DNA from 4 places in the Jeotgalibacillus sp. JSM ZJ347 genome. Region 4 is predicted to be linked to each of the others. Evidence: predicted binding sites of a transcription regulator. Region 4 holds the regulator's gene; each other region holds the start of a gene.
What was found. The regulator Rex, encoded in region 4, represses fermentation and respiration genes when NADH is low (regulators of the CRP and FNR family bind a similar motif). The targets are predictions, from matches to a motif close to TTGTGAAATATTTCACAA.
Positions count from the first base shown of each region.

Region 1: a site for Rex is predicted at 4,568-4,585, ahead of ACH6CZ_RS07585 (L-lactate dehydrogenase). Genes of this name have one in related genera too.
Region 2: a site for Rex is predicted at 3,250-3,267, ahead of cydD (thiol reductant ABC exporter subunit CydD). Genes of this name have one in related genera too.
Region 3: a site for Rex is predicted at 6,231-6,248, ahead of ACH6CZ_RS15780 (formate/nitrite transporter family protein). Genes of this name have one in related genera too.

Region 1 is NZ_JBISEN010000002.1:351,152-359,015, forward strand. It holds gene ACH6CZ_RS07575 (alpha-amylase) at 1-1,188, opposite strand, end outside; gene ACH6CZ_RS07580 (ABC transporter ATP-binding protein) at 1,437-3,155, shown strand; gene ACH6CZ_RS07585 (L-lactate dehydrogenase) at 3,374-4,315, opposite strand; gene pulA (type I pullulanase) at 4,685-7,591, opposite strand; gene ACH6CZ_RS07595 (hypothetical protein) at 7,764-7,864, shown strand, end outside.
Region 2 is NZ_JBISEN010000004.1:2,413-10,276, reverse strand. It holds gene cydC (thiol reductant ABC exporter subunit CydC) at 1-1,499, opposite strand, end outside; gene cydD (thiol reductant ABC exporter subunit CydD) at 1,492-3,213, opposite strand; gene ACH6CZ_RS12590 (response regulator) at 3,544-4,143, opposite strand; gene ACH6CZ_RS12585 (sensor histidine kinase) at 4,140-5,273, opposite strand; gene desA (Delta(5) desaturase DesA) at 5,380-6,423, opposite strand; gene ACH6CZ_RS12575 (M23 family metallopeptidase) at 7,129-7,864, shown strand, end outside.
Region 3 is NZ_JBISEN010000009.1:58,106-65,969, forward strand. It holds gene ACH6CZ_RS15760 (class F sortase) at 1-632, opposite strand, end outside; gene ACH6CZ_RS15765 (copper amine oxidase) at 701-2,041, opposite strand; gene ACH6CZ_RS15770 (FAD-dependent monooxygenase) at 2,341-3,957, opposite strand; gene ACH6CZ_RS15775 (cation diffusion facilitator family transporter) at 4,185-5,078, opposite strand; gene ACH6CZ_RS15780 (formate/nitrite transporter family protein) at 5,361-6,200, opposite strand; gene ACH6CZ_RS15785 (flavin monoamine oxidase family protein) at 6,310-7,377, opposite strand; gene htpX (protease HtpX) at 7,545-7,864, shown strand, end outside.
Region 4 is NZ_JBISEN010000005.1:107,537-115,400, reverse strand. It holds gene ACH6CZ_RS14215 (MerR family transcriptional regulator) at 1-233, opposite strand, end outside; gene ACH6CZ_RS14210 (MFS transporter) at 436-1,713, shown strand; gene abc-f (ribosomal protection-like ABC-F family protein) at 2,450-4,387, opposite strand; gene ACH6CZ_RS14200 (redox-sensing transcriptional repressor Rex) at 5,017-5,688, shown strand; gene ACH6CZ_RS14195 (twin-arginine translocase TatA/TatE family subunit) at 5,748-5,936, shown strand; gene tatC (twin-arginine translocase subunit TatC) at 5,955-6,773, shown strand; gene ACH6CZ_RS14185 (YdiK family protein) at 7,002-7,205, opposite strand; gene ACH6CZ_RS14180 (CPBP family intramembrane glutamic endopeptidase) at 7,206-7,864, opposite strand, start outside.

The DNA.
Region 1 (7,864 bases), on a different contig from region 4:
ATAAGCACGGTGATAGCGCGCGTAAATCAACGGATCAATCGCCTCACGTTTATCCTCAATCGGATCTTCTCCATCAATACCGAAGTAATCCCCGTAAAATACGCAAGGATAGCCATCTGCTCGAAGCAGCACAAGTGCATAGGCACTCTGCTTAAACCAATCCTGTACCCACGATTCAAGTGACTCACCAGGCTGAGAATCATGGTTATCAACAAACGTTACAGCATTCATCGGAAATTCTCCGACAAGTGTTCCTTCAAAAAGAGTTGAAAGGTCAGCATCACGGCCCTCTTCTGATATGCGATGAAGCTTATAGTGAAGCTGGACATCGAATAAATCAAGTTGATAATCCGTCGCCTCAAGGAAGTCCCCACAGGCTTCAATATCCTCATTCCAGTATTCGCCGACCATATAAAAGTTACCATCACGATGCTCTTTTACCTGTCTGATAAATTCATCGATAAAATCATGACTGATATGCTTGATCGCATCCAGGCGGTAGCCGTCTGCATCAAGCATATCTGACATCCATTTACCCCAGTTAATCATCTCATCACGGACTTCAGGGTGATTGTAATCTATATTTGCAAACATCAGGTAATCATAATTGCCAAATTCATCATCTACCTGATCATTCCAGTCTTTCCCCTCACCGACAATTTTGAAAAACCCTGTTCTTTCTTCACGGGCATCATAATCTGTGCCGTTAAAATGGTCAAAGTTCCATTGGAAGTCTGAATATTTTCCGTCACGTCCAGGAAAAGTAAACTTCGTCCAGGCCTCGATCTCAAATGGTTCAGAGATTTCTTCAAGACGGTTTTCAGCGTCTACTTCAATGACCTGAAATGTTTCTTTTTCATCGGCACCGGCCTTGTGATTCATCACGACATCTACATAGACCTGAATGCCGTTTTCATGGCAGGCCGCAATCGCTTCATGGAGCTCATCTTTTGTACCGTATTTTGTTCTGACGTCACCTTTTTGATCAAATTCTCCAAGATCATAGAGGTCGTATACGCCATAGCCGGTATCATCGGGTGATTCACCTTTTGTAACAGGAGGAATCCAGACTGCATCAATTCCGCTTGCTTTTAGTTCGGGTGCTGCGTCTCTCAGTCTTTTCCAGTGGTCGCCGTCTGCAGCGACATGCCACTCGAAGAATTGAAGCATTGTATGATTTCTTTCCATGTAAATTCCTCCTCGAAATATAAAAAGTAATCTATAACGCAAAACCTTTCCGTGTGGGACGGAGACTCCAAGGTTTCGCTGGGTTGAACATTTTCATTTAAAAGAAATCTTAATAGAGTGATTATAGAGCAATCTTAGTAATCAGACAATTTTGAATCCATTTTGTTTCGTATATCGAAAATAGTTGTGGCACTATTTTTTGGTTGCTGTAAAATAATAGTTACATATTTCACAAGGGAGTACGGATGATGTTAAAAAGATTCTTTTCTTACTATAAGCCACATAAAAAGCTTTTTATAGCGGATTTCAGCTGTGCGGTTGTTGTCGGGATTCTGGAGCTAGGCTTTCCATTGGCAGTGTCATGGTTTATTGACACGCTGCTGCCTGAAGGGAACTGGCAAGCCATTACGCTGGTCAGCTTTTTGCTCCTGTTTCTCTATCTCTCAAGTACCTCTCTTCAGTACGTTGTAAACTACTGGGGTCATAAGCTTGGGATTAATATTGAGACAGATATGCGTCAGGAGCTGTTTGAGCACGTTCAGCGGCAATCTTTTTCATTCTTTGATAATACAAAGACCGGTCATATTATGAGCCGGATTACGAATGATCTGTTTGATATCGGGGAAATGGCGCATCACGGGCCTGAGGATTTATTTATTGCCGTGATGACATTTATCGGTGCGTTCTGGATTATGCTGACAATCAATGTGAAGCTTGCACTGATCGCGATCATTGTTGTGCCGTTTCTGATCTGGCTGATTACATATGCCAATATCAGGATGAATACAGCCTGGAAGATGATGTACAGCAATATTGCTGAGGTAAACGCCAGGGTGGAGGACAGCGTATCAGGCGCACGCGTCGTTCAGTCATTTACAAATGAAAAGCATGAAATTAAACGTTTTACGACTGATAACAGGCACTATCGCCAGTCTAAAGTCGGTGCTTATAAAGTCATGGCGTTCAGCCTGTCAGGTATGTATATCATGACGCGTCTGATTGTACTCGTTGTACTCGTATTCGGCGCGTATCTCAGCCTGAATAATGAGCTGTCGTACGGAGAGCTGGTTGCATTTGTTTTATACATTAATGTGCTTTTTAAACCGATTGATAAAATCAGTGCACTGCTTGAAATGTATCCAAAAGGTATGGCCGGGTTCAAACGTTTTACAGATTTACTCGACCAGGCTCCGGTGATTACCAATCGTCCGGGTGCAAAAGAGGTTGATCATTTAGAAGGGGAGATTGAATTTGACCGCGTGTCTTTTAGCTATGATGATCAAAAGGGCGTACTAAGTGATATTTCCCTCAAGCTGAACCGCGGGGAGACTGTTGCGTTTGTAGGGCCGTCCGGTGCAGGGAAAACAACGATCTGTTCACTGATTCCAAGGTTTTATGATGTAAAAGAAGGTGCGATCAGGATTGATGGGATGGATATCCGTGATGTGACAAAGGAGTCGCTCAGAAGTCAGATTGGAATCGTACAGCAGGATGTCTTCCTTTTCACAGGAACACTTCGTGAAAATATTGCTTATGGCAGACTTGATGCCACTGATGAAGAAATTCAGGAAGCTGCGCGAAAAGCAAATCTGGAGTCAGTAGTGGACGGTCTGCCGCTCGGCTACAATACGCAGATTGGTGAGCGTGGCTTAAAGCTGTCAGGCGGTCAGAAGCAGCGGATAGCCATCGCGAGAATGTTTTTAAAGAATCCATCTATTCTGATCCTGGACGAAGCAACTTCAGCACTTGATACAGAAACGGAAGCGATGATTCAGGGTGCAATTGAAGAGCTTGCAAAAGGCCGCACGACGCTTGTGATCGCACACAGACTGGCGACGATCAGAAAAGCGGACCGCGTTGTCGTGGTGACAGAAGAGGGGATTGCAGAAGATGGTACCCATGCAGAACTGCTTGAGCAGGATGGGATTTTTGCGAATTTGCACCGGGTTCAGTATGAGCAGGTTTGATAGGGCGTGGTGGTTCGGCGGGAAATAATGAATGTTCAACGGGAAATGGCAGGCGTTCGACGTAAAAGTAACGATGTTCGACGCTCAGATACTCATGTTCGACGCAAAAACCGCCATGTTCGCCACTTCATGTCATTTGACCTATCCCACTAACGCTGCCCGGACGCCGAACCTTATCAAAAAACCAGCTGTTGCCCCCGCAACAGCTGGTTTTTCACTTAAAAATGAGGCTTCAAAATCCCTCTCAGCACATCTGCACTGTGAGCAAATTGCTCTTTTTCCTTATCACTTAAATTCAATTCAATGACCTCGCGCAGCCCGCCCCGGTTGATCACAGCGGGAACTCCGATATACACATCTTCCTCGCCATATTCACCTTCCATCAGTGCAGATACAGTCAGAATGCTGTTTTCATTATGAAGAATGGCTCTTGTAATCCGCACCAGTCCCATCGCAATACCATAATAGGTCGCGCCTTTACTATTAATGATCTGGTAGGCGGCATCACGGACTTTGACGAAAATATCATCAAGATCCTCCTGCGTATATTCAGGGTACTTTTTAATCATATCAAGCACTGCTACGCCGCCGACATCGACTGAACTGTAGACCGGAAGCTCACTGTCACCATGTTCGCCGATAATGTAGCCGTGAACGTTCTGCGGAGCGACCTGGAAATACTCGCCGAGCAGGTAACGGAAACGTGCTGTATCTAAAATGGTACCGGAGCCAATCACGCGCTCTTTTGGAAATCCGCTGTACTTCCATACAGCATATGTTAAGACGTCTACAGGATTTGTCGCGACAAGGAAGATTCCATCAAATCCACTGCCGACAACCTGTGTGACGATTGAATGGAAGATTTTCAGGTTCTTTTCAACCAGCTGCAAGCGTGTTTCCCCGGGCTTCTGGTTCGCACCCGCACAAATGACAACGAGATCAACATCTTTACAATTTTCATATGTTCCGAATGAAATGTTTAATGATTGCTGAGCGAAGACTTTCCCGTGATTCAGATCGAGTACGTCACCTTTCGCTTTATCTTCATTGAGGTCAATCATGATCAGCTCATCAGCAACGCCCTGATTTAACAGTCCAAATGCATAACTTGAGCCGACAAAGCCTGTTCCAATCAATGCAACGCGATTTCCTTTTACCATTTTCACAACACACCTTTTCAATTAGAATGATGTTCTGGTTTTATTATAAGCGATATTAAAGTTGGCTGTTGATTGTAGCTCCAGGGGGACGCTTTCCGCAGGGTCGGCGGTAAGCCTCCTCGTGCTTCGCACTGCGGGGTCTTACCTGTCCGACTTCTCCTGCTGGAGTCGCCCCCTTCCGCTACAATCACCAGTTGTGCAGAAACAAAAATGATTTTTAGTACATCTTTATTATAAGTCATAAAAAATATATTGTGAATAGTTTCACAATATATTTTTCCGTTAAACCTATACTTAAATCTCACATACTCCAGCAGATATCCTGCAAACAAACCCCTGCTCCTTCATTAGGAAACAGGGGTTTATAACTTATTTCAGTTTTCCATCTTTCAGTAGTACGATACTGCTCAATCCATCAACTTCTATACTCTTACCTTTCTCCACCGACAATACTTCAGTGCCAGCTTCTTCACTGTTCACAAGTACTTTCCAAGGTCCTTTACCAGGCAGGGAAACTGAAACGGCTTCCTTGTTTGCGTTATGCACGACAAACAGGTGACGGTTCTTTTTCTCCTGGAGTGTATAAGCAATTGTATTAGCAGGGGATGCAGCGAATGTCAGGCGCTCATCAATTTCATCTGCATTTGTCAGTCTGAATGCATCATATTTTTGACGAAGGTCAATTAAGCCTGCCATGTATTCTACTTCATCGTTAAATGCAGCGCGTCGTTCCCAGTCCATCTGATTCACGCTGTCAGGTGACTGATAGCTGTTATGGTCGCCACCTTTTGTGCGCATGAATTCCTGTCCTGCATGGATAAATGAGATTCCCTGAGACGTCAGCACGATTGAAGAACCAAGCTTGTGCATCGACTTCATTTCCTCAAGTGATGCATCAGGATTTGTTTTCTCAAGCTTATCCCACAGCGTCAGATTGTCGTGTGCTTCAACGTATTGGACGACCTGATCAGGATCACGGTAAGTCGCGAAGCTGTCGTCATATGCAAGTCCGCCTGCTACACTCTGTCGCATGATGTCTTCCATACCTTGTTTACCATTTATAAAGCCTGGATCAGTATCTTCCCAAACACTGCCTTTTGCACCGTCACGCATTGTGTCGTTGAAGTGCGCAACGCGTTCCATATCTTCAGCATTTTTCTGGTTAGCTTTCAGCTCAGCATCAAGTGGCGTATTCAGATCCCAGCCTTCTCCAAGGACAATAATAGATGGATCAATTTCATCTAATGCTTCGCGTACTTCATTCATTGTATCTGTGTCATGAATACCCATTAAGTCAAAACGGAAGCCGTCCATATCGTATTCTTCAGCCCAGTATGAAACGGAATCCACGATAAATTTCTGCATCATTTTACGTTCAGAAGCTGTATCATTTCCAACGCCAGTCCCATTTGCAAGGGAACCATCCTCGTTGTAACGGAAGTAGTAGCCAGGTACAAGCTGGTGGAAGTTTGATTCATTTACAGCGTACATATGGTTGTATACCACATCCATAATGACACCCAGATCTTCTTCATGAAGTGTGTGAATCATTTCTTTCAGCTCTTCTACTCTGACTTCAGGGTCATAAGGGTCAGTTGAGTATGAACCTTCCGGCGTATTATAGTTTTTCGGATCATATCCCCAGTTGAATTGTGGTGTATCAAGATTCGTTTCATCTACTGTACGATAGTCATAGATTGGCAGGAACTGAACGTGAGACACACCAAGGTTTAAAATGTGGTCAAGTCCGGTTGCATAGCCTTCAGGACCAGTTGAACCTTTTTCAGTCACACCAAGGTATTTTCCTTTGTTTTCAATCCCGCTTTCAGGCTGAATCGAAAGGTCTCTGACATGCAGCTCATAGATCGTCGCATCTTCAGGGTTTTCACCCTTTGAGAATGTCTCCCAGCCGTCAGGGTTTGTGCGGTCAAGATCAAGGACTGCACCTTTATCACCATTTACAGAAGTGGAGCGCACATAAGGGTCAACTGCTTCACGCCACTCATCACCGATTTTTACTTTATAAGTATAAAGCTGGTTGTGAAGGTCGCCTTCAACTGCTGCTGTCCACGTTCCTTTTTCAGCAGCATCCATTACAATTTCTTCGCCTTCAACAGCATCCCAACTATCATAAAGAACAAGCCGAGCTTCGCTTGCAGTAGGTGCCCAGAGGCGGAAATCGGTTTTTTCCTCAGTATACGTATTCCCTAAATCATCGCCATCATAAAAGTACATCTCGTCAAATGATTCTGAACGGATTACTTTACCAACCTGAACAGTTGCGTCACCGAAAAAGTCCGTTTGAATCGTATACGTCTGTGTCAGATCAATATCTTCTACTGTTTCGATCGTCACTTTGTTCGTCAAAGGATCTGTGCCTTCAAAAGGACGAATATCTGCAATTGTCAGTCCATTTAACGTAATGCCTGGATCTTCAGATGAAGTGTCGATTGGCAGGTTAGTCGTTAACGTAATTTCATTTACTTCATCAATTGTTGCGCTCACAATGCGTGGTGTTGAATCAATATATTTTGAATCATAGTAAATCCCTTTATCACTTTGAACGATCCAGACCTCAGCTGTACCGTCTTCATTAAGTTTCGTAATATAGCGGTCGCCAAATTCCTGATCAGCCCAGGCATTATCACCTTCTGTTTTCTTTACGATAAAGCCGACTTTATTAAACAATTTATCGCTTGAAACCGTGAAGTCTGCAGTTAATCCAAACTCATCCTCACTTGTAAACTGGATTTCCTGACCATCGCCATTTTCAGGCCATGACCAAAGGTTCCACCCTTCGTAATTGCCATCAAAACGGTAATAGTGAAGTGTTACGTCAACTTCATTGAATGCAGGGAACTCACGATATTCACCGTCCGGTGGGGAAGTGTAGACTGTGTCATCACCGGATTTAATCCAGACCTCAGCAACGCCTGCTTCAGTCTCAGCCCAGCGGTCACCGCCGTCCTTTTCCCAGGTATCAGTTCTGACAATGAAGCCAATTCGATCATGTGACCCTTCAAGATCAACAGTCGCGATCTTTCCAAAGTCATCTTCACCTGTAAATTCGTGTACCTGACCTTCGCCGCCTTCAGGCCATACCCACAGATTCCAGTCCTGTGTGGCATCAGGTGCTTCCTCATAATGAACAATTAGTGTTGAATATGTATTGCTTTCTGCTTGTGCCGTATGGTTGGCAAACGGTTGCACAACCGGCAATAAAGAAACGATTAATAAAAATGATAACCATCCTGCAAGAAACTTTTTACGATTCACATTCATTCCTCCTTATATTTGGTATGATTAGGATTATAAGGTGAGAATAGTCTGATTGAAAGCGTTTGCACAAAAGTTGCACAAAACAAATCCATTGGACTAGTGAACAAATTGTGACTATATGTTCTGAAAGATCAGAAAACGGGAGTATTTTCATAGGAGGTTTTCAAGTATGAAGGTGATCGGTTATTTTCTGTTTGGTCTAATGATTGCGACTACGATCTTTTTGATTGCAGGTCCGATTGTAGGAGGGGTCATTGCATTTGCACTTCT
Region 2 (7,864 bases), on a different contig from region 4:
ACATTATCAATTGAGCTGAGCGGCTCATCCAGCAGCCACAAGCTCCGTTTCCTGAGCAGTGCCCGCGCAATGGCAAGCCGCTGACGCTCTCCGCCTGACAGATTCTCTCCCTTTTCAAGAACAGCATCATTCAGCGTGAACCTTGCAAGTCTTACTTTTTCAAGCATCCACAGCATTTCTTCATCCGTCAGACCGTCCCTTGCGATACAAAGATTATCTCTGATCGTGCCATAGAAAAAGTGGTTTTCCTGCATGACAACATTGGCTTTTTCCCAGATATCCTCAGATTGAATATGACGGATCGGTTTATCCTGAAGGGTGATCTCACCATCACTTGTTCTGAGCACGCCAAGCAGCAGCTGAAAGATCGTTGATTTACCGGAGCCACTCGCCCCGACGATCGCCGTTTTAGAGCCTGGATCGATTGAAAATGAAGTGTAATCAACAGCCGACCTTTCTTCTCCTTCATGGGTATAGGAAACCGATTGAAACGCAATGGCCGGTGCTTCGTCCGTCAGCGTTTCGTAAGGTTCGACCGCCGTGACGGATTCAATATCAGTGACTTCATTCAAGCGTGAAGAAGCTTTTCTGCTCTCTTCTAAATGTGGCGGCAGCACAGCCATTGGCGCTGCATTTTCAAATATATTCAGTGACAGCATGACAAGCATCGCGAGAAATACGCCGTCAAGCTGATCCTGCTGCACAAGGTATACGCCAGCTGCCAACACCAGCCATGAGACTAACAGCCCTGCTGCCTGATTGACAGACTGGTTGAACATACTCTGACTGCTGCTCTTTTCCTGATTTGCGATATAAGCAGCTGATGACTGGTGAAGTGACGCTTCCTTTTCATCCAGCTGCTGATAGATTTTCAAATCACGGAATCCATAAAGCACTTCAGCTGTATCTGTTGAAAGGTCAGCACGTGACTCGCGGACCTTTTCTTCAATCTTCTGTCTGCGCAGTGCAAACAGTGCCGGGATCAAGAGCCCGGTTAATAGCAATCCTGATGCAAAAATCAGCGGGAACCAGAAAGAATAGAACGTGGTAAAAATCATCGCACTTAAGAATACAAATACAAGCACGATTGGCGGATAATAGACGCGTAAAAAGAAATTTTGCAGACTTTCAACGTCCCCTGTAATCCGCGCCAGCAGATCACCGCTTCTGAATTTCTGAAAAATACCCGGTGCCAGTGGCTCAAGCTTTTCAAAGAAACGGACGCGGATCCCCGCTAAAATATTGAAGGTTGCACGGTGCGATACCATCCGCTCCCCATATTTTGACCCGGCTTTCACCAGACCGAACACTTTAATAAAAGCAATGAGCAGTGTAAGCGTGTAGACAGGCGGCAGCAGTGCGGCTTTTGAAATCAGATATCCGCTTGCTGCAAACAGACCTGCTGCCGTGACGCCGCCGATATAGCCGAACAGAACGGAGTACCAGACGTTTTTCTTCTCTGCTGCAATTTGCCTTAATACAATACTAAGCTCACGCACTTGCTCCACCTCCCTGTATCATTTCCTGATAGGCGGGCTCTTTTAATAAATCCTGATGCTTACCCCTTGTTTTCAATGATCCGTCTTCAAGCATCAGAATCTGATCAGCATTTCTAATCGTATAAAGTCTGTGTGCAACGGTAATGACTGTTGCACGTTTTGAGAGCTCCTCCATTGACGCCGTCAGAATTTGTTCTGTTTTCAGATCAAGCCCTGTTGTCGGCTCATCGAACAGAATGATAGAAGGTTTTTTCAGGAACGCCCTTGCAAGTGCCAGACGCTGCCTCTCGCCTCCTGAAAGGCCTCGCCCACCTTCTCCAACAGGCGTATCAAGTCCCTTTTGAAGCGTTTCAATCAGCGGTGTTAAACCTGCTTTGTCAGCGGCTGATTCAATTTCGCTGCGCGTTGCTTCCTTTTTACTTCCGATTGCAATGTTATCAGCGAGCGTTCCAGAGAAAATAAACGGCTGCTGAGAGATATAGCTGAGCTGATCAAACCAGCTTTTTTCTTCGTAATGGGATAGATTTTTACCATTCACTGTAATTGCACCTGATGTAGGAGCAATCAGTCCACTAAGCAAATTTAATGCAGTTGACTTTCCTGATCCACTTTTTCCAATCAACGCAATATTTTCATAAGGTTTAATATCCGCCTCTAACGGTCCAAGGCCAAAGCCCTCTTTCCCATACTGAAAGACAGTCTGGTCAAACTGAATGTGCGGCGGCTTGTCTGATGAAAGCTGTTCACTTCCCCAGTTCACACGATCTTCTTCTTTTGAAAGCTCTTCATCAATTAACTTGGCAGCACCGATACTGCCTCTTCCTGTATGAAAGGCGTTTCCAAGCTCTCTGATCGCCACGTAAAATTCAGGTGCCAACACCAGCATGAAAAATGCTGTGAAGAATGTGACACTCTCAAAATAAATCAGTCTCAGTCCAAGCTCAAGTGCGACAAGTCCAACACCAAGCATCGAGATATACTCAAGTGCCAGTGAAGAGATGAAAGCGATCTTGAGCACTTCCAATGTAGCATCCCTGAACTTCAGGCTGCTGTCTTCAATCGTATCCCGCTGCTTTTTTGCCTGACCGAATAACTTCAGCGTTGTCAGCCCCTGAAGCGTATCTAAAAATGTTCCTGAAAAAGCAGAAAGCTGCTCTAACTGTTCTTCAGATTTCTTTTGCGTTTTGATCCCGATGATGATAAAAAACAGCGGGATAAACGGAGCTGAAACAAGTAGAACCGTTCCCGTAATCCAGTCCTGCCAAAACGCAGTTACAATGATCATCAGAGGGATAAATGCAGTTAAAGTGAGCTGGGGAATATACTTACTGAAATAACTGTCCACCTCATCTACCGCATCCATCAGCACACTAACTTTGCGTCCGGACTGTCCCTGCAGTGAAGCCTGAACAGGATTTCCTGCATATTTTTCAAGCAGCTTTTCACGAATGGTCTGCTTCACTTTTGCAGAAAGCCAGGCTCCCGTGCGTCCGCTCGCATAGGTCAATGCTGCACGGGCAATCAGTGCCAGCGCAAGCCACCCGAAGAGCGGAACAACATCTGAGAGGGCTGCTCCTTTTAAAAATACTTCGTCTACAATTTTGACGATAAAATAGGCCTGCGCAATGATACTTGCCCCTGTTAACAGAGCGACTATAATCATTAATAAGCGCGTGCCTTTATATTGCTTCGCATATTGCGAAAGTTGATTCATAGATCAAATCTCTCCGATCGTTAATTATTGACGATATTGTGAATAAATTCACATGTGTGTATATTGTTATTATATATGATTATACGTGATTTTTCATGGGATAGGATTGTTTGAGCACATTTGTATGTAGGAATTGAAGAATACTTAATAACCGGTTCTCTGCGCTTCAGGCGGACGCTTTCCGCAGGGCCGGCGGTGAGCCTCCTCGCGCTTCGCGCTGCGGGGTTTTACCTGTCCGGCTTCTCCTGCTGGAGTCGCCGCCTTACGCTCCGTTCACCTCAGAAACACAAATATGAAATGAGGGTAATACAAGATCAAATCAACCTAACTTTATTTAAACCAGCCCTTCTCTCTGAAGCGGGAGATGGCTTCTATTCGGTTTGAGACTTCGAGTTTGTCTAGTATGACTGAGATATAGTTTCGGACTGTGCCGTTTGTGATGAAGAGTGTGCCGGCGATTTCTTTTGTTGTTTTACCTTCTGCAATCAGTTCCATCACTTCACGCTCACGCTCTGTCAGCGGGTTTGCTTCTGTCAGAGCCATATCGACGAGTTCAGGGGCATAGATTCTGCGTCCTTCCATGATGGTACGGATTGAGCGTGCAAGTTCTTCACTCGGGCTGTCTTTTAATAAGTAACCGCTGACTCCGGCCTTTCTGGCTCTTTCGAAGTACCCAGGTCTTGCGAATGTCGTCAGGATAATGATTTTCGCCGGTTCATCTTTTAATTCTTCTGCAGCATCAAGACCAGTTTTCAACGGCATTTCAATGTCCATAATACAAATATCAGGTTGAAGGGATTTCACCATTTCAACGGCTTCTTCCCCGTTTTTTGCTTTGCCTATAACTTCCATATCATCTTCAAGATCAAGCAGGGAGCCAAGCGCTCCGAGCAGCATTGTCTGATCTTCAGCTAACACGATTTTTATCATTGCGCTTCCTCCTTAGAGACCTGCTTCAGTACGGTCGGTACACAAATCGTAATGTTCGTACCGAGTCCGCTTTCTACATCAAGCGTGCCATTTACAAACTCCAGGCGCTCTCTCATGCCTCTCAACCCGTTTCCTTCTATTGAACGGTCGATCGCGAATCCCTTCCCGTTATCTTCAACTGTCACTTTTAATTCTTTAGGAAGCTGTTCAATTACCACCTTACAATGCGTGGCACTGCTGTGTTTTACAACATTGGTGACAGCTTCTTTCAGGCACATGCTGACCACATTTTCTACTAAAAGCGGAACATTCTCAAGTATCGGATTTCCTTTTACTTCAGGCCTAATCTGTGCCACGTGAAGCAGCTCACGGATATGCATGATTTCTTCATCAAGCTTTGTCCCGCGCATATCTGATACAAGCTCTCTCACTTCTTTCAGTGCTGTGCGTGCAGTCTGGTTTATATCATTCAATTCACTTTTGGCATTTTCGGGGTTTGCAGTGACCAGCTTTGCAGCAAGATCACTTTTTAAACCAATTAATGAAAGCTTTTGACCAAGCGTATCGTGCAGGTCCCGTGCAATCCGCTGACGTTCTTCCATGACCATCAGATCTGAAATACGCTTTTGTGCATATTCAAGCTGTCCTTCAAGCTTTTCACGCTTCATTCTGTTGTATGAATTAAGCGGTAGTAAAATCACACCAATCACGCTGACTAATACGAACGGGAACTGTGTAAAAAACAGCTGGTCCTGTGTGAAAAATGCAATATTGACTGTGATGATTGTAGAGCCAACCAGGATTCCGTATAGCGTAAAAAACCCTACTTTATGCTGAACACTTGCAATCATAAATGAAAGAAAGATCGCAAAATAAACGAATCCAAATAAAATCGTCATGGCAATACTAATCGCGATGGCAATGCCTACCCAGACATAGTTCACCCAGCCTTTTGTCAGATAGGTCAGCCGGTAAGCTGCAAAAAATACCAGAATCATCGCTACCCCGGTTGAAATTTCAACCCAGCCGGATGATCTTAAAATAAAATAAAAAGGCAGCATACAAAAGATAATCCAAATATATATATTCAATCCTGTGTTTTTCGGAAAAATGTTATACCATTTTTGCACAAGCATTCCGCCTTTCTCATGTATCAGTATAGCACGGATGAAAGAGTGTTCAGAAGGTCCGCAAAAAAACGCCCGAAAGGTCTTTATACCCTTCAGGCGCTTTAAATTAAGATCTCGTCTGCATCCGACGAAGTTCAATTGACATTTTTTCTTTTTTAATCTGTCTCTTGACTTCATTGAAGCTGACAAATGTTTTACGTGATTCGTCGTACAATCGGAATTTGATTGATTCAAGACTTGAACGCATCGTAATCGTAGTCGCCTTGTGAAGCGGCGGAGTGGATTCATGCGCTTTTTCAAGATGATAGTTCGGCACTCTAGGGCTTAAATGGTGAACATGATGATAACCGATATTACCTGTTACCCACTGAAGCACTCTTGGCAGCTTATAAAATGAACTTCCATCTACAGCAGCCTTTACATAATCCCATTCAGATTCATCCTCGAAATAGGAATCCTCAAACTGATGCTGCACATAAAACAGCCAGATCCCAAGGAAACCTGAGATAAACATAATCGGTCCATGGACAAGCAGGAACGCTTCCCAACCGAGCCATAAGATCATGCCTGTGTATAAAACAACGATTGAAGCATTCGTGATATACGTGTTTTTACGCTCTTTTTTACGTGCGTCTTTTCTATTCATACGGTTTGTGACAAGGAACAGATAAAGCGGTCCAAGTCCAAACATCACAAGCGGATTGCGGTACATTCTGTAAGAAAGTCTTTCTTTCCATGAAGCCTTCTTATACTCTTCCACTGTCATAATCCAGATATCGCCTGTTCCGCGCTTATCAAGATTACCACTCGTCGCATGGTGAATCGAATGCTCACGCTTCCACTTTTCATAAGGGAACATCGTCACAATTCCGGTTAATGTGCCAACCAGGTTATTCAGCTTTTTGTTTTTGAAAAATGATCCGTGACAGCAATCATGGAAAATAATAAAGATCCGTACGACAAACCCTGCCGCAATGACCCCAAGACCCAGTGTTAATAAATACGAAATCTCAAGACTCTGATACGCTAAAAACCATAAAATAAAAAATGGTGGTATGGTATTAATCATTTGTCTGATACTTGCTTTCATATCAGCTTTTTCATAAGGAGAGACACTTTTGCGCAACTCTGCTGTTTTTTGTTTACTCATGTTTTCCTCCTTCTGTAACTCTTATGACCTCATCATAAAGCTTTCCCCGAAATAAAATAAGTCATGAGTGTAAGGAAAAAGATGTGACACTTGTCATATCCCGAAAAGCGGAAGCAGGCGTTTAGGTCCGACAAGCATAAGACGCACTGAGAGAAATGGGTGATCTTTCCCATTTTCTCAGTGTGGCTTATGACTCGAGGGCCTGCCTGCTGGAGCTGGACACCTCGAAAAGCGGAAGGTGCTTGGTCAGCTCTGACGGGCATAAGACGCGGACAATGCAGCTGATTGCTACAAACTGCGGTGGAATTGCTACAACTTCCCGGGCGTATCGCTACAAACTCTGGGCCAGATTGCTACAACTCCACCCAGAATTACTACAACTTCCCCCAAAACAACGACATCCGCCACCCCAGCCCTGCATGCACTTCGGAAACTGTCTTTTGTTTCTCAAAAGCATCAAGAGCGAATGTGCTACGACGCTGCTGTGGGATAACACATCAAAAGTGAGAAATTGCTACATCTCTGGCACGAATCACTACATCTTCCCGGGCGTATCACTACAACTCCGGGCCAGATTGCTACAACTCTGCCCAAAACAACGACATCCGCTCCGCGCTCCGCACACCGCAACACTCCAAATCCAAAAACTCTAAAATAACGCTTGAAATCATCTCACTTACACATACTACTCCCGAGGTGAACAATATGAAAACTTTCTTAGCTGCGACTGTCAGCTTTCTGCTCATTTTTTCAACTGCAGCTGCTGTTGAAGACCGTAAGACGCTTTTAAACGAACGTTTGACTTATTACACTGCTTATCACCATCAGGGTGTGCCATGGTATTACCTTGCAGCCATCGATCAGTTCGAGCGGAATATTCAGCCGCTCCGCCAGGATATCGAAAAGAAAGAAGGGCCGCTTGCACTGACAATCTCTGAAGAGCGCTGGTTTGGTCCGCTTCACCCGGATCAGTCAAACCTCTCTCCATATTTTATTGAGTTTTTTGGCGGGATTGGACAGGATGCGAATGGGGATGGCAAGGCTGATCCAAATGATCCGGAGGATATTTTCGGCTCAATGGCAGACTATATTAACAGTTACGATTCCTTTAAAGATGCGGTAAAAGCCTACTACGATAGAAAAGAGTCCGTCAGTCAGATCATGACGATCGCTGAGTTATACCAGCAGTTTAATACGCTTGATCTATACACACATGTATTTCCGCTGCAAAAAGATTATTTATACAGTTACCGCAGTACATGGGGCGGTAAGCGGGGCTGGGGTGGCCGGCGGATGCATGAAGGGACTGACCTTTTCGCTGGTTACGGGACTCCTGTGCTTGCTACGACTTACGGAAAGATTGAAGCGCTCGGCTGGAATGATTATGGCGGATGGCGCGTGGGTCTCAGGGATATCCATAACGTTTATCATTATTACGCAC
Region 3 (7,864 bases), on a different contig from region 4:
CAGGTGATGATATTGAGACTTCTTTTATCGGACGGACCGAAAATCTTTTCAATTGGCGAATCATCGGTAGGATAACTCTCTTTCGTTTTCACTTCAAATGTGAGTTTAACTCCGTGTTCATCAGTTACGATGATCTCCGCTCCCGGTTCTATGTCTTTTAAATAAAAGAAAATCGCCGGTCCTTCTTTACTGTCAACATGACCTGCTATAACTGAGTTACCGACTGCACCGGGCTGTATGCCGCGGTTATACCAGCCGGTTACATCTGTTTCCTCAGGCACTTCCATTTCACCATTATCAAGAAGACCTACTGGAATGACGCCTGTATCAATATCAAGACTCGGGATCTGGATGCGGGCAGGGTTAATTCCCTCTTCTTGAATCTTTAGCTGTTCTTCAAGCTCTGCCTGACGTTTTTTTAAAGAGTCAAGAAGAACAAACTCTTCTCCTTTATGCGCGACGGCCTTTGTCTGTTTAGCCGTTTCTTCTTCTATTTCTTCTTTCAGATTTTGTGATTCATCAGCGGCTGCCGGTTCCGGGACTTCCTTTTCCGGCTGGTTCATGGCAATCGCCTGATAGCTGACGACACTCAGCAGTAGCACCGCTGTTAAAAGAACAAGTAGCTTCTTCATCGCTTGATTCCTCCATTCATATGAATAGAGAAGAGCGGAGTGAACCGCTCTTCTTATTCAACAGACGTTTATTCCTGGTTAGCTGTTTTCTTTTTAACTGCAAATCCTGCTGCTGCAAGAAGTGCTGTTGCAATGGCTATATAAACTGCGATAGGTGTCTGCTGTTCAGCTGCACCGCCAAGACCGGTATTTGGCATATCTGCCGGCATATCAGATGCGAACTGATCTGGCATCTGCTTCACAATTGCATCACCAAGTGCCTGACCAACACCAAACATGAATGCATATCCTTCACGGAATGTGTCAGTGCTTGTCTGGTAGTCTTCAGCTACATAAGATTCAAATGTTTTTACAACCTGATCTTCATGTGTTGTCAGTGAAGAAATCGCTGCGTCTTCAGGAAGGTTGCCTTCCGTTGCGGTTGCAAGGAACATACCGAACTCCTGCGTAAACATTGACAGGCTTTCTTTCGCAGCAGCAATTGCTTCCTCATCTCCTGCGACTGTTGCACTTACAAGGTCAGCCTGAGCGTTAATGTGTTCACTCGTCCACACCTCTTTAAACTGTGCTGCACCTTCTTCACCATAGATTGAGCCGATTGCTGCAGTGAATTCGTCCGTGTTCATATCTTCAGCCCACGTTGCAAAGTCATAGTCCTCAGCACCGCTTACACCTTTTTGCATGCTCATTGTTGCAAGTGCAAAGTGTTCAGCTGCAAGGTTGTTTAAAGTTGATCTCAGGTCAGCTGCGGGTGAATCTGCTTTTGATCCTTCAAAGTTATCCGGCATTTGCGTGACGATTGCGACAGATAGTGCTTTACTGATATCAAACATTCTGTCGTAGCCTTCCATAAAGTGAGTAAAGTAAGCTTCATAATCACCTTCTACATAGCTGTCAAAAGCATTAATGACGTCCTGTTCGTGTGCTACGAGCACTTCTACCGCTGCTTCTTCAGGAAGATTTCCTTCTGTTGCCGTTGCAAGAAATCCGCCAAATTCCTGTGTAAATTCTTCAACTTCCGCTTCAGCAGCTGCTCTTAAGTCAGCATCATCTGATTTTGCTGCTTCAACAAAGTCCGGTGAATAATCGTTGTGGTTAACGAAGATGTCTTCAAACTGCTGTGCACCTTCCGCGCCGTAAATTGATTCAATTGCCGGCGTCATGTCTAAAGCATTTTGATCAAGAGCTGCATAAGCTTGTTCTTCATCCGGTGCGTCATTGTAATCTTTCACCATCGCATTGACTGCAAGTACATAGTGCTCTGATAGTAATTGATCCAGTGTTGCCCGAAGATCTGATGCCGGCGTGATTGCTGTCGGCTCTTCTGCTGCAAGCCCTGTAGTTGGTGCGATTAACGAAAGTCCAAGTACTGGTGCTGCGATTCTCTTAAGTAGTTTTTTCTTTTGCATGTGTAACTCTCCTTTTTGTTGTAATTTATTTGGTTTCAAACAGCTAACGAAGAAAGTTTGGATTTGGATCACTTTTTTTAAAAAAAGTTTTTAATTAGTGTGCAGGTTGTCGTCATTTAAGCTGAAGTTGGGACAATCCCGGCCCAGGTTGTAGTGATACACCCGGGAACCTGTACCATTCCCAAGCCAGCTTGTAGCAATCACCCAAAAAGTTTGTCCGATCCAGCACTTACCTTGTAGCACCGCACCCTCACCACAAAAAAAGAAGCCCTCACAATTAAGGCTTCTCCTCCAACTATCTAAATAAAATACCGCTTCAACTTTGCCATCACTTTACGTACATCCGCTGAGCCATCATGAAAACCGACGTGGCCATCGGGGCGGATAAAGAGCGTGCTGCCTTTTTGCATACCGAGATTATGATCCAAATCACGGTGAACGTCATAAATAATCGGGAGTTCATCCCGTTCGGTGATCACCGTTCCTCCACGGGCAACAAGATAGACCTTCAGCATATCCGGGAATGCCCGGTTTGCTTCATGAGCAAAATCATATGCATAGTCAATCAGGTCCTGCTCATAGCAGTCAATATAGATTAAGCACACATACCCGATCCGCTGAATAAGCGGGTACAGGCGCTCGTCTGTTGTTCCTTCATTGAAAAGAATCTGATCCGGTACGCGCTCACCGGCCTGGATTGCTTTTCGCGGGAGGGATTTGTCTTTAAATGAACGGTTAATCGGCGTTTTGTCGTAATCACTGTGTACGTGTGACAGCGCATTTGCAAACCTGGACTGAACCCAGCCCTGTGAAAGTACTGCCTTTCCTGACCAGTTTCTCGCTTTGCCGAGCAGCCCTTTCAAATGAATGAGCTTCAGTTCCATGGTCGTATTAAAGATTACTTCTTTTGCAACAGGGGCCCGTTCTTCATGATATGTGTCTAAGAATGGACTGCCTGCGTACCCTTTTAAGACGGTATCAATTTTCCAGCAGAGATTTCCGACGTCTTCAAGACCAATATTCATCCCCTGACCACCTAGGGGATTATTGATGTGTGCTGCGTCCCCAACGAAAAACACATTGCCGACGCGGTAACTTGGCACCTGTCTGTGGGCAGTACCGAAGTAAGCGAGCCATTTTGGATGCTGAACTTTATAAGAGTGGTCAAGAATGGTATCGAGTGCCGTCTGGAGCTCGTATAGTTTCATCTCACGTTTGCGTGGTCCGCCCTGCCTCGTTCTGTCAAAGCCGACAACGCGGTAAGTACCATCTTTATAAGGAAAGAATGCAGCCGCTCCTCTGTCATTCAAGTGAAGATTAATGTGAATTTCCTTCATCTCAGGAATTTCAACATCACCTGTAAAAAACGTGATGCCTTCATCTTCACCGATAAATGGTACATCCAGTTCTTCACGGACTTTACTATGTGAGCCGTCGCAGGCAAGCAGATATTTCGCAAAGTAGGTCTTCGTGATGCCGTTGTGAAGAGCTGTTACATAGACACCATTGTCTTTTTGTGTCACATCAAGCACTTCATGCTCCCTGAAAACCTGACCTCCTCTGCCGTTCAGGTGGTTCTCTAAAATTTCTTCGATTTCATCCTGTGGAATAATGAGCATGTAAGGGTATCTGCTTTTAATATGATATAACTCAACGTAAGAAGGATGCTTTCCTGCCAGATGGAGCTTAGCACCTGGACCAGGATATCCCCGTTTTAAAAATGGTTTATTCACGCCAAGGAATTCGAATAGTTCAAGTGACCTTGCCTGGACCCCAAGCGCTTTTGATAACACTGAACGTCCAGGTTTTTTCTCCAGGCAGATATAGTCTACGCCACGCTTTGTCATCACGTTTGCTGCCATAAGTCCTGCGGGCCCTGCTCCGATAATCAGTACATCTGTTTCGATCACAGCCATGAGACGTGCTCCTTTCGTTCACCTGAGCTGATGTTTCACAGATCCGTTACTATTACGTTAGCACATGTTCTCTACTGCTAACCAACTTTAATGCGGATTCGCTCAAATTAGATAACCTACATTATCGATACCCTTATTCCGCATGATCATGCGCTCTAGGAACATTTTTGTAAAGTCAGCTGTGCAAAACCACCAACGACCTTTAACAAAGCTTTTATAAAAGGAGCTTATTCTTCATTATATGGATTGATATGAACCAGCACATTGTTAATATCTTCATGCCGCTCAAGCAGTCTGCGCTTCACGTTTTTGGAAATACGGTGCCCCTCTTCCACTGTAATATATGGATCCACACTGACTTTAATATCAATGACAATATAGTGGCCATGTGATCTGGCTAACAGCTCGTCAACCCTTTTTACACCAGGTGTCGTCATGACCGTTTCGATAAAGGGATTAGTTTGATCTGCATCCAGCACCTGCTCCATCATAATCGAACCGGCTTCCTTTGCGAGTGAAAAACCGATTTTCACAACAATAAGTGAGACGACCAGCCCTGCGATTGGATCGGCATACAGTAAAAAAGTCAGCTCCAGCCTTTCACCAAGAATCGCCCCGCCCACCCCTAGAAAAGCAGCGACTGAGGAAAGCGCATCTGATCTGTGGTGCCAGGCTTCTGCCATCAATGCAGAGCTATTAATTTTTTTAGCGATCCGTTTTTTATAATGAAATAAGACCTCTTTTAAAAGAATGGAAAAAATAATGACTGCAAGTGCAATCGTTCCTGGCGCTTCCGGAACCTCTCCAAAGAAAACGCCTGCTGATGAAGTGGCAACCTCCACACCAACTACTACCAGTAAAATAGCAACGATAATGGTTGCTATGTTCTCCGCTTTCCCGTGACCATAAGGATGATCATCATCCGGCGGCTTTCGTGCTGTACGCAGCCCTGCCAGAACAGCGATAGACCCCGCGACATCCGAAGCAGAATGCGCCGCATCAGCGACAAGTGCCCGGCTCCCTGAAATATAGCCGAATATGCCTTTTAATATGGTTAACAGCGTATTTGCCATGATTCCAACCCACGTGGCAAACTCCGCTTCCTTAAATCGATTGTTCATTTAGTCACACCACCTGTGCAAATTTGTTGCAGCTTCATTATCCTATCAGACTGCTCATGAGTGGGTCTATACAAACCTTTTTATAAAGAGTCACTAATGTTTATGGTGTTAAATGAATTATGTCTAAGGGAAAAATGTTGGTTTAACACAAAAAAGGAATTTCTATCTATGTATAGATAGAAATTCCCTCCAGAAAAAGATTTATTCATTAATTATGATTTACTAAATTACAAAGCAAAACTGCCTTCATACAGTTTTCACCGAATAAAGACAGTTTTAAGCTTATTTCTCTAAAGCAGCCTTTGGTGAAGATGCTTTAACAGACGATTTTGCCGTCAATTCTTTTTCTTTTTTAGCTGAATTCAAATACGTGTAAAGCACTCCTACAAAGAATGCGCCTCCCACGATATTACCGAGCGTCACAATCAGCACATTTTCAACCGCAGCCTGCACCGTTACAAGCGCAGTGTGCGGTGCTGACAGTGCGATTGAAAATAAAGCCATATTGGCAATGCTATGTTCATATCCGGAGATAAAGAAGGTGAAGACGAACAGGATCATCAGCACAATTTTAGACATATCATCCTTTACCTGAAGCGGAATCCATACAGCCAGGCAGACAAGCCAGTTTGCAAGGATTGCTCTGAAGAACATCTCTGAATACGGCAGGTTCATTTTCTTTTCAGCAGCAGTAATCAGATACGATTCTGCCGGATCCATTGTCGCAAATAAACCGGTCATGACAATTAATCCAGTGAAGAATAAAATACCAACCAAATTACCGAGGTAGCAAGCGCCCCATACGCGCAGCGTGTCCATCCAGTTTGTTTTTTTCTTCATTGCCCCAACGACCATATACATCGTGTTAGATGTGAAAAGCTCCGTTTTCCCGTATAAAATTAGGCAAAATGCAACGCCAAAGAAGATTGCATTAATAAAATAAGTTGCCGGTGATGCCGCTTCGTAAAACGGCTGCGCCAGACGGAATGCCATCACGACTGCCATCCCAACGTACATACCCGCAAGCATGGCACGTACTATATAATGATTCGGCTGCTCTTTCAGTAGATCTCTCTTTAAAGTGGCAGCGCCCAGTAATTTCTCAATTGTAGACTGTTCCATTCTTCACCATCCTGAATTCCGTGTTAATTTTTGTGATTCAATTCACAGATCAGTGTAAATGGGTAAGCGCTGCCAGTACAATAGTGTTTTTTATTGTTTGATTAATTAGTTAATTTCTTTCCAAAATTACGCTTGCTGTACGTTCCGCTGAACGGATCGCTCCTTCTAAATGGCCGCCTGATCCTGAAGCTGTTTCAGTGCCTGCGATTAGCAGTTTTCCATGCCAGGGACCTGTGATGTCAAGTGGACGATACTGCGGAAAATCAATCAGCGGAAGTGCATCTTCCTCCGTTGCTGTATCATCATCCGTGGCCCAGTCTTTATATAATACTGAGCTCGGCATCCCTGCTTTATCTCCATATAACCTTGTTAGCTGAGCAAGTGCCATCTTCTTCACTTTGTCCGCACCAAGCTGAAAGCGCTGAGCAGCTGATAAATTGAAGAAACCAAACAAAGCGCCCTGACCTGTAGCAGCCGTTGCATCATGCACTTCCTGAAGCGGTCCCGCCCAGCTCAATGCCTGACCTGAAAGGTTCTGTTCACGCCAAAAAGGCTGATCATAGACAGCAACTATTTTTGCCTGCCCTGCCATCCAGGTTGGCAGATCAGCGAGTGCGGGCAGTTCAGGTGAAAATGAGATTCTTTTTGTGAGACGTGGTGGTAGTGCAAGAACGACTGCTGATCCCCCGTATACCAATTCCTCTCCTTCACTGTTTACTGCATGAACACTGACTTCATCTTCGTGATTCATGTTGATTGCAGTGATTGTTTTATTTAATTCAATTGTATTTGCAGGGAGCGTATCTGCAACTGCTTCAATCATTGACTGCATCCCCCCTTCAAGGCGCTCAGACCTTTCTGCTGCATGAGCCGGCAGAGTATGACGCTGCGCCGGACTTTCAGTGGATTGCTCAAATAACAAATCACCATTTGTGTGCTGGGTGAACGTTTTTAACCCGAGTTTTTTGATAACCGCTGTAATTGCATGCTCATGCTCCGGCCAGAACCATGTAGGTCCAAGATCAAAATTTGCCCCGGCAGCTTCTTCAGTTATCACCCTGCCGCCGATTCTGTTTCTCGATTCAATGACCTTGCATTCAATTCCATTTTCAGAAAGTAAAGATGCTGTATATAAACCGCTTAATCCGGCTCCCACAATTATGACTGGCTTGTTCATATAAATAGCTCCTATCTGTTTCAATCATTGACTTCATTGTAATGACCGCGTATTTCATACACAACTAAACTGTTTTAATGAAGAAACTTTTTGCCTTTCTTTTGTCACGCTTTTCAGAGAAAACTATGCTACAATAATCACAAACTAATGTAAGAGGAGGCGCATAAATGGGCAAAAGAATTTTACTCTTTTTATTAACAAACATCCTTGTCATGACGACAATTGTGATCGTCTGGTCACTCATTGTTTCATATACAGGAATCAACGGTTCATTCCAGACAGGCGGACCAGGGCTTGGAATTGACTTCATTTCACTTGGTGTATTTAGTTTAATCGTAGGTTTTGCAGGGGCATTCATCTCACTTGCGATGTCACGCATGATGGCGAAATGGATGATGAAGGTAAAGGTACTCGATCCGGATGGCGACCTGACTGCACAGGAACGTGAAGTTGTTGAAAAGGTGCACCGCTTCTCTCGCGCAGCCGG
Region 4 (7,864 bases):
GTTTCTCTTAAATTACTTTGCTTATTTTTGATGACTTCATTAATCGATTCGAGTTCAAGTCCAAGGTCTTTCAGAGTAATAATATGATGCAGCCTTGTGATGTCCTGATCTGTATATAGCCGGTGCCCTCCACTTGTTTTGGAACTGGGTTTTAATAATCCTATTTCATCGTAATATCTTAGCGTTCTCACAGTTATGTTACTGATCTTAGCGAGTTGACCGATTGAATACATATCATAACCATCCTTACCTATTAATTCCTTTACGATTATTATAAAACCTCACGTTACGTAAGGTTCAAGCTTTTTTAAATTTTACATAAGAAAATTTATTTAAACGTTGTTGATTAAAATGATCATCAGTATTTTCGGATTGTGCTAATAAACCCCCAGGCGTACAATACAAGTAATAGTGGATGAAACGGAGATGTAAGTCATGGAACAAGACATTCAAGTATACATAGACAGTGAAGAAAAGCGTACCCAGCTTTATAAAAGAACGCTGTGGGTGGTTGTACTGTCACAGATCTTTGGTGGAGCGGGGCTTGCTGCCGGTATTACAGTTGGCGCGCTGCTTGCTCAGGATATGCTTGGTACAGACAGCTATGCGGGGCTTCCTGTTGCGCTGTTTACGCTTGGTTCTGCAGGAGCGGCGCTTTTAGTCGGAAGGCTGTCTCAAAAAGCGGGAAGGCGGATTGGACTCGGAGCCGGATTTGTTACTGGCGGTTTAGGTGCGCTTGGTGTTGTCGGGGCGGCAGTCTGGGATAGTGTCGCGCTGCTATTGATTTCATTGCTGATTTACGGGGCAGGAACTGCATCTAATCTTCAGGCGCGTTATGCAGGGACGGATCTGGCCAATGATAAACAGCGCGCAACAGCTGTCAGTATTGCAATGGTTGCCACAACGTTTGGTGCAGTAGCCGGACCGAACCTGGTCGGTGTTATGGGGAGGTTTGCTGAATCTATTGGTGTCCCGGCGCTTGGAGGACCGTTCGTATTAGCGGCTGCAGCTTACATTGCAGCTGGACTGGTGTTATTTATCATGCTAAAGCCTGACCCGCTGATCATCGCACGTGGACTGTCTGAAGCTTCAAAAGAAGAAACAGCACCTATCGAAACGTTTGATGTGTCCGGTCTGAAAAGAAGAGGCGTAATTACTGGGGCGGTAGTGATGGTGCTCACGCAGATCGTTATGGTCGCTGTCATGACAATGACGCCGGTTCATATGGGACATCACGGTCACGCGCTGAGTGCGGTCGGATTAGTAATCGGCCTTCATATCGCAGCGATGTATCTCCCGTCATTAATTACAGGTGTACTAGTTGATAAGCTGGGGAGGACATTCATGGCGTCAGCATCAGGAATAACGCTGCTTGCAGCTGGCGTAGTAGGCGCACTAGCACCTGGAGAATCACTTGCAGGAATGATTGTCGCATTGATGCTGCTTGGACTCGGGTGGAACTTCGGACTGATCAGCGGGACAGCAACGATCATAGATGCTACACATCTTTCGGTACGTGCAAAAACACAAGGGTCAGTCGATGTCTTCATTGCATTATCAGGAGCGGCTGGTGGTGCACTGTCAGGAATGGTCGTCTGTGCTACAAGCTTTTTCGTTTTGTCACTGGGCGGAGGGCTATTGTCTCTTATTTTAATTCCAATGATCTTCTGGGCAAGGGGAACAAAATCAATGAGAAGCGAAACTCAGCTGTGAAAAAGCTGAGTTTTTCTGTGGATAAGCTGTGCATAAGTGTGAAAAATCTTGTATATAACTCGGCGTGTCGTTTAATGTGGATAATGTTAATAATTGTGTACAAAGCTGTGGGTAATGTGTATAACTCTGTTGAAAAGCATGAAAACGCTGTGCGCAGTGTGTATAAGTCTGTGCATTGTAATCGTTCTGTCACACTGCGTTCACATTCTGTACATATTTGATTTGCAATTTTCACACAAATATAAGCGAAAAGTTATTCACAATTGCCTGATATTTCGGATATGGAAGAATGGGGGAGGATACGTGGGAATCGGTGAGAATTTGGGTGGGGAGTAGTTTGAGTTTGTGAAATGTGCTGCTGGATTTTAGAGTGATCGTGCGGGACAGGCGGATAGGTCAAATTACACTTTTCTACGAACCACCTTGGTTTTTCTAAGAAGGTACCTGTTTTTTCTACGGACATGGCTGTTTGTTCTGGGGACCTTGATTGTTTTTCTAAAAACATGACTTATTTTTCCATGAACCCGGCCAGCCAAACGCCAAAACTGTAAAATCAGGTGAGGAGTGGGGTGGGCTAAATGATACAATTTCCGGTACCACCGGCGAAATGTTCTGAACACCCGCGATAATCTTTCGGACCATCAGCCAAATCTCCGGAACACCCGCTGTAATCTCCTGAACCACAAACCCAACAAACAAAAAACAGGAACCCCAAAAGGATTCCTGCACAAAACACTCACTCACTCAATTCTTCTTCCAATTCAGCCCACTCCTCAAGCAGCTGATCCATCTCAGCTTTTGCCTGATCAATGGCCTGGTTGGATTCCATCACGCGCTCATGATCCTGGAAAATCTCCGGATCACACAGCAGATTTTCATGCTCTTCAATCGTACCTTCAAGCTCTGTAATCAGCAGCTCAATTTCCTCAAGACGCCTGCGTTTCTTTCGTTCAGCCTTCTGTTTTTCCTTATCAAGCGCAAAAGATGATTTGTCAGTAGCTTTTTCAGCGGCTGGCGCTTTCTCAAGGCGCTCGCGTTCTTCAATCGCCGCAAGCTCAGCCTGTTCACTCAGCTTTTCCATATAATAATCATAGTCGCCAAGATACTCTGTGCTGCCATCAGGCGATAGCTCAAGCACCTTTGTCGCAAGCCTGTTGATAAAATAGCGGTCGTGCGATACAAACAGAATCGTGCCCGGATAATCGATCAGCGCATTCTCCAAAATCTCTTTACTATCGAGATCCAGGTGGTTAGTCGGCTCATCTAAAATCAGCAGATTCGATTTCTGCATCATCAGCTTTGCGAGCGCAAGACGAGCTTTCTCGCCACCGCTTAGTGTAGAAACCGGCTTCAGCACGTCATCCCCTGAAAAGAGGAAGTTACCAAGCACCGTACGGATATCCTTTTCATTTTTCATCGGATAGTCATCCCACAGTTCATTCAGCACCGTTTTATTCGAATGCAGTTCTGCCTGCTGCTGGTCGTAGTAGCCGATGCTGACATTCGATCCGTATTGAATCTGACCCGCAAGCGCAGGAATTCTTTTAACAATCGTTTTTAAAAGGGTAGACTTCCCAACGCCGTTTGGTCCGATCAGCGCAATGCTGTCTTCCCGTGTGATCGCTGCGTTGATGTTACTTGAAACGGGGGCATCATAGCCGACAGAGAGATCCTGCAGCTTAAGGACGTCATTCCCGCTCTGACGGTCAATCGAGAAGCCGAAGCTTGCTGATTTCTCATCGCCTTTTGGACGGTCCATCCTGTCCATCTTTTGTAGCTTTTTACGGCGGCTCTGTGCCATTTTCGTTGTCGAAGCCCGCGCCAGGTTCCGCGCGACAAAGTCTTCCATCTTCGCGATCTCTTCCTGTTGCTTCTCAAATTCCTTCATCTCACGCTCATAATCAAGCGCCTTCTGATCCAGATAACGGCTGTAGTTGCCGTGGAATTTCTTTGAACGCTTACGTGAGATCTCCACAACCTGATTGACGATTTTATCTAAAAAGTAGCGGTCGTGTGAGACGATTAAAATCGCGCCCGGGTAACCCTGCAGATAAGACTCCAGCCAGCTGAGTGTATCAATGTCCAGGTGGTTGGTCGGCTCATCGAGGATCATGACGTCAGGCTTGGTTAAAAGTAATTTACCCAAAGCAAGACGCGTTTTCTGACCACCGCTTAACGTTGAGATCGGTGTATCGTAATCAAACGACTGGAAGCGCAGCCCGTGAAGCACGGTTCTGATATCCGCTTCATACTGATACCCGCCGGCGTCTTTGAACTGTACCTGCAGCTCATCGTATTCGGTCACCAGACGGTTATAGCGTTCCTCATTTTCATACACGTCCGGATCTGCCATCTGCTGCTCGGCTTCACGCAGGCGTTTTTCCATGTCTTTTAAGTAATCAAATACAGTCATCATTTCTTCCCAGATCGACAGCTCAGATTCAAGTCCGCTGTGCTGTTCAAGGTACCCGATCGACACGCCTTTTGGTTTATTAATATCGCCGTCGTCATGCGAAAGCTGACCGGCAATAATTTTTAAAAGGGTAGACTTCCCGGCACCGTTACGGCCGACAAGTGCGATCCGGTCCTTGGTCTGAACTTCAAGCTTTATATTAGCAATAATCTCTTCTGCGCCAAACGACTTGGAGAGATTATTGACCTGTAGTAAAATCATTCGCTCACCTCATTTTTCTTCCTATCTAAGTGTATCGTAACAGCGTTATGATAAGCAACGAACTGTCATTGTGAAAAAACTTGCATACTTTGCAAGCGGATACCTTAATGGTGTATGATACAATAGGGACTTGGAATGTATTTAAAAGGAATTTGTTGTGAAAGATTGTTCTTATATAAATGGTTGTTTCGCTGCGCTTCAGGCGGACGCTTTCCGGACGGTTGTTGCTGAGCCTCCTCGCCTACGGCTGTGGGGTCTCAGCTTCCAACTAATCGTCCCGGAGTCGCCGCCTTACGCTACGCTCAACGCTTTGGTAAGAAGGATAACTTTACAACAAAGTACTATTTTATAGTTTGATAAATGAGAGAGTAAATCTAAACGATGTTAGATATACTCACTCAGCGGATGATCTTCGTCCCGGACGGAGACTCCTGCGGCGGGAAAGGACAAGTGAGACCCCGGAAATGCGTAGCATTGAGGAGGCTCACTGTCCGGCCGCGGAAAGCGCAGTCCTGCACGTAGATCATCCGCGTTATAGAACCATTAACAAAATATAGATTTGGAAGCGTTCACAGCTTCACTTTACATGCGGTGCCAGGCGCACTGTTGGATTTAGGGGGAGTACAGGAATGAGTCAGGAACAAATGAAGATTCCTCAGGCAACGGCGAAGCGGCTTCCGCTTTACTACCGTTTTCTGAAGAACCTGCATTCATCAGGAAAGCAGCGTGTTTCTTCGAAAGAGCTGAGCGATGCTGTAAAGGTGGATTCAGCAACGATCAGACGTGATTTTTCTTATTTTGGTGCACTTGGCAAAAAGGGTTATGGGTATAATGTAGAATACCTGCTGTCCTTTTTCCGTAAAACACTTGATCAGGACGAGACGACAAAAGTTGTGCTGATTGGTGTCGGAAACTTAGGTACTGCGTTTTTACATTATAATTTCCTGAAAAACAATAATACAAAGATTGAAATGGCGTTTGACGCGGATCCGAAAAAAGCGGGCACTTCAATTGGAGAAGTACCTGTGTATGCAATGAATGATCTTGAGGAAAGAGTGAAGGAGAGCAACATTGAAGTCGCAATCCTCACTGTGCCGGCTGGTCCTGCACAGGGAATCACCGACCGATTGATCGATCTGAAGGTAAAGGGAATTCTGAATTTCACACCTGCCAGACTCTCTGTGCCTGAGCATATGAGAATCCATCATATTGATCTTGCTGTCGAGCTTCAGTCACTCATTTATTTCCTGAAGAATTATGGAACAGATGACGTAGAAACGTCACAATTAGAAGAAATATAGAATAGCCAAAAAGCTTAATTTAATTTATGATATAGGAAGAAAGAGGAGGTGCACGCATCATGTTACCAGGTGGAATCAGCCTTGCCGTGATTGCAGTCGTTGCATTATTAATTTTTGGTCCTAAAAAACTGCCGGAGCTTGGGAAAGCAGCAGGCAGCACCCTTCGTGAATTCAAGGATGCAACAAAAGGACTTGCAGATGATGATGACGATGTAAAGCCGGCTAAGAAAGACGAAAAACAGCAATAATTACGGGATGGTGGCCATATGAACCAGCAAGATATGACCGTCCATGAACATATAGGTGAAATAAGAAAACGACTCATCATTGTAGTCGTTTTCTTTGTCATTTCGATGGTAGGAGGCTTTTTCTTAGCAGAACCGCTCATGAAATTCCTCCAGTCTTCAGACGAAGCAGCATCGATGACATTGAATGCATTCCGGGTAACGGATCCTGTAAAGATCTATTTCCAGATTATCATGTTCACTGCGTTGATCATGACGGCACCAGTAATACTCTACCAGCTTTGGGCATTTATCAGTCCGGGCCTGCATGACAGAGAACGGAAAGTAACCCTCAGTTACATTCCGGCATCCGTTATCCTGTTTTTAGCAGGCCTTGCGTTCGCATATTTTATTTTATTCCCATTCGTTGTCCGCTTCATGATGAACCTGTCGAACAATCTTGAGATCGAGCAGGTTATCGGAATCAACGAATTCTTCCAGTTCTTATTTCAAATGACTATCCCGTTCGGCTTCTTATTCCAGCTGCCGGTGATCATGTTATTCGTCACAAGACTTGGAATCGTCACACCAATGTTTCTGGCAAGCATCCGTAAGTACGCATACTTCGGCCTGCTCGTCGTCGCAGCCTTTGTGACGCCGCCAGACATTTTCTCACACATGATCGTAACCGTACCGCTGATTTTACTATACGAAATCAGCTTGTGGATTGCGAAAATCGGCTATAAAAAAGCACAAAAAGCTGAAGCCGAACAGCTTGAGCTAGAGGAAAAAGAACGCAGGGAGCGGATCGACCGCGAACTTGCGAAAAAAGAAGCAATGAAGGAGAACAGCGGGGAGTGATTCCGGCTGTTTTCTTTTTTGTGTGGGTGTGGGTTGGGGAGGTTCGTAGAAAGATGAGTGATGTTCTTAGAAAAACCATTACGGTCCTTAGAACGAGCAGCCATGTTCGGAGAAAAAACGGTGACCTTCTTAGAAAAAACAGGGTCGTTCGTAGAAAAGTGTAATTGTACCTATGCCCGAGACACGACCCCGCATCATCCACAAACAAAAAAGCAGCGACCTCAGCCGCTACTTCTTCTCATTCATATGCTTCTTAATCTTAAAGTGGAGTCCAATCAGCCTCAAACCAGCCCCGATATCATACGTTGCGAATGCAACAAACAGATAAGCGAAGAAGCCCCAGCCGTTTTCGTTTACGCTGTTGACAGCGAAGTAGACGAAGAATACCCCAAGTATCAGATAGAAGATACCGTGTCCTAATGGAGATTTCATTTACAAAATTCCTCCTATTGCAAAGCGCCACAGTACGAAGACTGCTTCATTCATTTCAATGATCCGCTGAATTTCATCAGCAAAGAAGAACTGCGTCATCACGACAAATGTGTTGATTGCCATATGCGCGATGATTGGTACGATGATTCGTTTAGTATATGCATAAAGGAACGCGAATGCATAGCCCATTGCCGCATAAATCAGGATATGGGTGAAGTCGAAGTGAATCACCGCAAAGATCAGCGCACTGATCAGCCCTGAGATAAAGAAATTATATTTACGATAGAACCAGCCGAAGATTACGCCACGGAACACAATTTCCTCTAAAATTGGTCCAATCACCGCAACCGCTACAGCTGCGAGCGGGACGTATGACAGCAGGCTGATGATGTCAGCTGTATTCTGTGATCCCGGATCAATTCCGATCAGCGACTCAATGCCGACTGCAATCGCCTGACTGAAGAATGCCAGGAAGATCCCGATAAATGACCACAGCGCCGCCATCCCTGGACTTGCCTTTTTACCCGGCAGATCCATGACGCCTTTATTTTTATTCATGATCAGTAAAATCACAATCAGTGCAATCGTAAAGCTGATAAAGATCCAGTAGCCCGATATTGAATACAGCAGCACGGCAGGTTCACTGTCACTGACCATTC